2 regions of the Candidatus Clostridium eludens genome follow, and region 1 is predicted to be linked to the other one. Evidence: riboswitches for the same ligand, from Rfam matches in the RefSeq annotation. Region 1 holds a riboswitch; the other holds the start of a gene.
What was found. A riboswitch is a leader RNA that binds a small molecule or an ion and turns the genes downstream of it on or off. The one in region 1 is predicted to bind S-adenosylmethionine.

Region 1 (3,436 bases):
ATGATTTTTCTGGAAAAACGATTATACCATTCTGCACACATGGCGGAGGTGGCATGGGCAGAAGCGCATCAGATATCAAAAAACTTTGTCCGAATTCAAATGTCTTAGAAGGCGTAGCAATCAGCGGAAGTAGTGTTAATAAAGCAGGAAAAGATGTATCAGCATGGTTGAGTGAAATTGGTGTTATTTAAGAACGCTAAGTCAAACCTTAAAAGAACTTATCCAGACCCGTAGCACCTCTTATCCCCCCACTTTGATAGAAAAGCAGAGAACCAAAATTTTTAATTTTGTGTGAATCGCTTTCACAGAGTGCGATGGGGGTTAGCAATGATAGCGATGGGATAAATTTATTAAATCAATATTTTTTAAAACAGGAGTGATTAAATATGGAAAAATCAAAAGTTTATTTTACAGATTTTCGTACAAAACTTGGAGAGGGTCTGCCTACCAAGCTAAAAAGGCTGATTAAAGATGCGGGTATCGGACAAATCGACATGGATAATAAGTTTGTTGCTATCAAGATGCACTTTGGTGAACTTGGTAACTTAAGTTATCTTCGTCCAAATTATGCTAAAGCTGTAGCCGACATGGCGAAAGAGCTGGGCGGTAAACCTTTTCTGACAGACTGCAACACCCTATATCCTGGCAGCCGTAAGAATGCCCTTGAGCATCTAGAGTGTGCATGGGAAAATGGATTCACTCCACTTACAGTAGGATGCCCTGTTATTATTGGAGATGGATTAAAGGGGACCGATGATATCACGGTACCTGTAATAGGTGGCGAATATATAAAAGAGGCTAAAATCGGCCATGCAATCATGGATGCCGATGTGTTTATCAGCTTAACTCACTTCAAAGGTCATGAAATGACTGGTTTTGGTGGTGCCATTAAGAATATTGGAATGGGCTGCGGTTCCCGTGCTGGAAAAAAGGATCAGCATATTAATGGTAAACCTCATATCATAGAGGAGAAATGCCGAGGATGCCAAAGATGCCATCGTGAATGTGCTAATAATGGTCTGTTGTTTGACGATGTAAAAAAGAAAATGACTATCAACACAGAAGATTGTGTTGGTTGCGGTCGCTGCCTAGGTGCATGTAATTTTGATGCAATTCAGTTTGCAAACTGGTCAGCCAGTGAAGAACTGAACTGCCGTATGGCAGAATACACCAAGGCAGTAGTATATGGTCGTCCTTGCTTCCACATTTCTCTTGTGGTAGATGTTTCACCTAACTGTGACTGCCACAGCGAAAATGATGCTCCCATACTTCCTAATCTAGGTATGTTCGCTTCATTTGATCCTTTGGCATTGGATCAGGCATGTGTGGATGCCTGTATGAAGGCTGCCCCACTGGCTAATAGTCAGCTGTCCGATAACATATCAGAACCCCATTTTGTTGATCATCATGATCACTTTACTAATTCCACACCGGAATCAGAGTGGCGTACTTGTCTTGACCATGCAGAAAAAATAGGAATCGGTAATCGTGAATATGAACTGATCATTGTTAAATAAAATATGTACCTCCATTAGAAGATATGGATGAATATATTTTATAAAAATTAATTTGTTATTGACAAGGTAATCAAAAAATTATATTATTAATTATAACTTAAATAGTATGTTTTAGTAGTTGTCCATTTAAAAGTTAACGCTTAAAATTTAATATGAAATTTCTTATCAAGAGTAGTGGAGGGACTGGCCCTATGATGCTCGGCAACCTGAGTATGTTTATCAATATATTCAATGGTGCTAATTCCAGCAGATGAAATCTGAAAGATGAGAGACAAACGGAACACAACTTCCTATATAGTTTCTCTATATAGGAAGTTTTTTATTTGATTAACTAGATAAACTGGAGGTCAAGTCTTGTTTACTATAGAGTTTTGTGTAGTCTCTGTAGTATATGGACTTTGACCTCTTTATTTATTATATGAAATGCCTGGAAGAACTTATTCAGGTGCCCAGTAGTGCTTATCTCCCATTTTCAAGAAGATGGAAGTGTTGGTAATAGCAGCGTTTGGATAAATAATATTATATACCTGACCGGTAAACCGGAGGTTACATTATTAAAAAGATGTAACCTTTTTTTGTATAAATTATCAAAGGCATATATACAAATTGTCTTATAAATATTCATAGTCAAATTGTGCTAGGAGGTGTTCTAATGTTAGAAGAAGATTTGATACAATAATAGGTTGTTAAGTTGAACTGCTTAAAAAAGATAATCTGTGTCAGAAAAATTATTGAATAAATAAAAGTGAAAAATAGGGGGAAAGAAATGAAAAAAAATAAAAAGTTTAAATTATCTTACTATGTAATTATGTTAATTTTATCCACAGCATTTTTTGCGGCGTGCTCAAATACAACAACATCTAATCAAAAGTCTGATGCTGTAAATGAACAAAATGCTTCAAATAATAAGAATTCTGCTAGTTCTGGTGTTACTGATCCTATTGATGGGAAGTCTGTTCCTTCACTTAAAGGTAAGAAGATAGGAGTTGCCATAGAAGGAATAAGCAATAATTGGGAGAGGCAAGCTTATCAAGCTCAAATTGATCGAATAAAACAATTGGGGGGAACAGCCATTGAAGTTAATGGCGAGCGTAATACTCAAAAACATATTTCTGATATTGAGAATTTGATTACTCAAAAGCCTGATGCAATCATTAAGCAACTTGGAGATGCAAAAGTATATGCACCTGTACTTAAGAAGGTACGTGCTGCAAATATTCCGCTTTTTACTGTTGATCATCCTAGTGAAGATAGTATTACTAATGCTTCATCAGATAATTATTTTATTGGTGAAGCATTAGCACGTAAAATGTTTGAAGATATAGGTGGAGAAGGTAAAATTGCAGTTTTTAATGGATTTTATGGAGAGAGAACTTTAGCTATTCGTTATGATGAAATGAAATATGTGGCTAAGGATTATCCTAAAATTCAGTTTATCCAACCTGAGCTGCAGGATATTATTGATGGTACTATAGAAGATTCAAAAAAGAAGGTTCAAGATTTGTTAATAAAGTATCCTAATAAGGGAGATTTAAAAGCTATCTGGGCAGGGTGGGATATTCCTGCAATTGGCGCTTCTCAGGCTTTAGAGGCAGCTGGGAGAACTGATATTAAAGTTTATGCGGTTGATGGAGATCCTAGTGCACTGAAAGTACTTGCGGATAAAAATTCTCCTTTTGCTGCAGATATGGCCCAACAGCCTTATAAAATTGGTCAGGCTGCAGTGGATTCTGCTGCACGATATTTAAATGGTGAAACAGTACCAAGGTCAATTTACGTAGATCCATTACTTGTTACGAAGGATAATGTACAAGATGCAGAAAAGATTTTATTTAAAAAGTAAATAAGAATATCAAGACAGAGGGTAGGAATATTTTCTATTCTCTGAATAATAATTTGTGTGTAAAGGAGGGTGTATT
Region 2 (3,436 bases), on a different contig from region 1:
TCATGAATAGCATGTCCCATTGCAGCTATATGCTTTCCATTATTAATACTTCCAACAAATCCTGCTAAAATTATGATAGAATCAATTACATCTTTATATTGCTGATTTCCAATGTCATTATCATCTGATTTTTTATGTAACCCATTAATATAATTTTTTAGTATATCAAGTGCCAATTTTGCCGTTTGTAGGCCTATCTTTAGATTAATATCGTTATTTCCAGATAAGTTAGGTACTATTTCATACCATTTTGCAATGGTATCACCAATACCTGCATTCAAATATCTTATTGGAGCTTCTTTAATTACACTTATGTCCACTAAAACAAGTTTTGGAGATTTTTCTAACAAAAAGTAATCTGTATGTTCACCATTTTCATTATATATTACTGATAAAGCCGACCATGCAGCACAGGTGGCAGCAATAGTTGGAATTGTTACTACATACAGGTTTGCTCTTTCACCTATTGCTTTTGCCAAATCCAATATTGTTCCTCCGCCTACGCCTATAATTAAATTTACTCCTAATTTATTGGCCAACTCAGTATACTTATCTATAGCTTTAAATGTACAATACCCACTATACTCTTCAGTGTAATATTGAATTTTTTCTTTGTTAAAACTCTTAAAAAATTTTTTTTCTACTGCCTGTAGTGCTGATTTTCCACCAACAATTAATGCATAATTACCTAGCTTAGAGATGTATTCCCCACTTTTTTCTAGAGCATTTATTTCATTAACATAAACTTCTGGTGTTTTAATTCTTATCATTTTTTCATCCCCTTAAAATATATTTAATACCATTGTCTGATTGTTGAACCTAGTACAATATCTCTTAGACTTTCTATGAATAATTTATTTTCCTCTGGCCTTCCAATTGTAACTCTGAGCCAAGTTGGCATATTAAATTCAGTACCTGCATGTACATCTATACCCTTTTCCAATATTTTATTGGCTACATAAGTACTATCTTTTCCTACATTAACCATTATAAAATTTGTTTCAGTAGGAATATACTCTAGCTTCATTTCTTTAAAAGTCTTGTAAAAATATTGTTTACCTACAGTATTACTTTCAATACATTTTCTCTTAAAATCCTCATCTTTAAGACTAGCTGCAGCAGCAACTTGAGCTAATGCATTAACATTGGCAGGCATTCTTATCTTATTAAGATAAGCAATTATATGTTTATTTGCTATACCATAACCAATCCTAAGCCCCGCTAATCCATAAACCTTTGAAAATGTCCTTAGAATTATTATATTTTCATATTTATACAATAAGTTTGTAGTCTGAGGATACTGTGGATCACTTACAAGTTCGTAATAAGCTTCATCAAATACCAGGATTATATTCTTCGGTACTGATTCTAAAAAATCCATTAACTCTTTCTTTTTAAATATAGTTCCCGTAGGATTGTTTGGATTGCACAACCAAATAATTTTAGTTTTATTAGTTATTTTATCTGCAATTTTTTTCAAATCCACTCTATGATCCTTTAACGGAACACTTACAACAACACCATCCATTTTAAGGGTTGCTGTCTTATACCACCAAAAAGATGGATCCGGAATAATTGACTCATCCTGTGGATTTATAAAAGTTTGTGCAATTAATTCAATAATTTCAAATGAGCCATTTCCAAAAATGAATTGTTCCAGCTTTAAGTCATAAATATTGGCCAATATCTCTCTTACCTCAGAACATATGCCGTCAGGATACAAATATAATTTATTAATATACTCCTTTAATGCGCCTTCAACCAAAGGCGAACATCCATTAGTATTTTCATTTGCTGATAATCTTAAAATATTATTAGGACCTAATTCTCTTTGTATTTTTTCCACAGCTTTAGATGGTTTATGAACTTGGATATTATTTAATGAATTTCTACACTTTAGTTTAGTCATAATATAATCATTCCTTTCAAATTCAATAATGAAAAAAACCAGAGACCTTAAATATAAATTTTATTTAAGGTCTCTGGTTTTTCCAGTCAACTAAAATTTAACAATATATAATTAATTTCATGAAATAAAAAATCCCTTTCGCAGATGAAAAGGAGTATATGCTAAAAAATTTTTAACATTGATTTCCCCATCTTTCAGAAATACATCTGCAGGACTTAGCACTTCGTATGAAAACACACTACTTGCTGAAACTTCATCGGGCCAGCCCCTCGGTTTCTCTTGATAAGGATATTTATTAATTTATTTTTGTATTATATTTCTAACAACGTAAACAACCTATCTATAAAAACATTTCTAGTCACAAGGTTTAGAAATTTTATTTATTTTAGAATAATATTTAATTAATCTTTTTAAAGCTTTATCTATAGGTTGATTTACATCAAAAACCTCTATTCCATTCCTATTTAGAAACATAACAGCTTCTCTACCTATTTGACTTACCAGAACTATTTTGCATCCTGAAAGATGTTTAATAACAGATAAAATTCTATCATAGTGATCTCCTCTCTGGAGAAAAATATTATCTATTTTTCTCAATTCTACAAATTCATAATTATCATCTTCCACTTTATATATATAAAATTGGCTGGCTTTCCTAAAATGTTCATTTATAAATTTGCCATCACTACTTGCAACTGCAACTTTATAATTCATATGCACCCTCCCATAAATCAATTAAATCTTGTAAGAACTACAGAATATATATCTTCTAAGAGTTTTAGTCCGCCTGAATATCCTACATAGGAACTATTTATTATAAGCCTTTCAAATACAGGCCATGAAATAGTAATATAATGCGCCTTTGTTTCCTCCGCTATTTTCTTCTCCCATGAACTTCCTATAATCAATGGATATCCATAAAAATCCGTATTTTTAATTTCGTTATCTATCTTATATCCATCTGTACAAAATTCTACTTCTGCTTCTATACCATCATTCAGCTCTTTAAAATATTCCCTTACGTTATTTTGATATTTTAAAGGAGTATCATCAGTTATATATTGTTTCGAAGGAAAGAGTCCAAAATCATTTACCAAAAATTTAGTAATTCCAACACAGTACTGAGCATCTGAAACTACCACAAAACGCTTTGACATAACACGAGTTTCAAGAAATACATCTGCAAAACGCTCTATATAATAATAATATTCCTGTTCATGACTCTCAATGATATCTTCCACTTTTTGCTTATCTATTTTCGCAAACTCACCTAACGCACGTAGGAATTTGCTTGTTTCAAAAGCCCCTATAGGCAATACTGGATAGTGAAAATAAGGGGTACCAAATTTATTTTCTAAAAGTTTCATATTTTCAAGTCCTACCCAAGGGGATACCAAAAGGTTAAATTCTGCCTCTGGTATTTTATCTATATTCTCAATTCCTCTTCCATATCCGAATATAGTATTGGGAATTAATCCAAGCTCTGAAACAAGCTTTTCTAATTGTCTTAAATTACCAAGCCAAAAC

Region 2: another riboswitch for S-adenosylmethionine. It lies ahead of hisC (histidinol-phosphate transaminase); the one in region 1 lies ahead of ACJDU8_RS08785 (sugar ABC transporter substrate-binding protein).

Annotation. Positions count from the first base shown of each region.
Region 1 is NZ_JBJHZX010000011.1:8,650-12,085, forward strand. Features, by position in the region: gene ACJDU8_RS08775 (flavodoxin) at 1-191, shown strand, start outside; gene ACJDU8_RS08780 (DUF362 domain-containing protein) at 387-1,517, shown strand; SAM riboswitch class I at 1,677-1,788, shown strand; gene ACJDU8_RS08785 (sugar ABC transporter substrate-binding protein) at 2,284-3,360, shown strand.
Region 2 is NZ_JBJHZX010000005.1:158,086-161,521, forward strand. Features, by position in the region: gene ACJDU8_RS05145 (iron-containing alcohol dehydrogenase family protein) at 1-770, opposite strand, end outside; gene hisC (histidinol-phosphate transaminase) at 794-1,909, opposite strand; SAM riboswitch class I at 2,094-2,198, opposite strand; gene ACJDU8_RS05155 (NifB/NifX family molybdenum-iron cluster-binding protein) at 2,264-2,623, opposite strand; gene ACJDU8_RS05160 (nitrogenase component 1) at 2,641-3,436, opposite strand, start outside.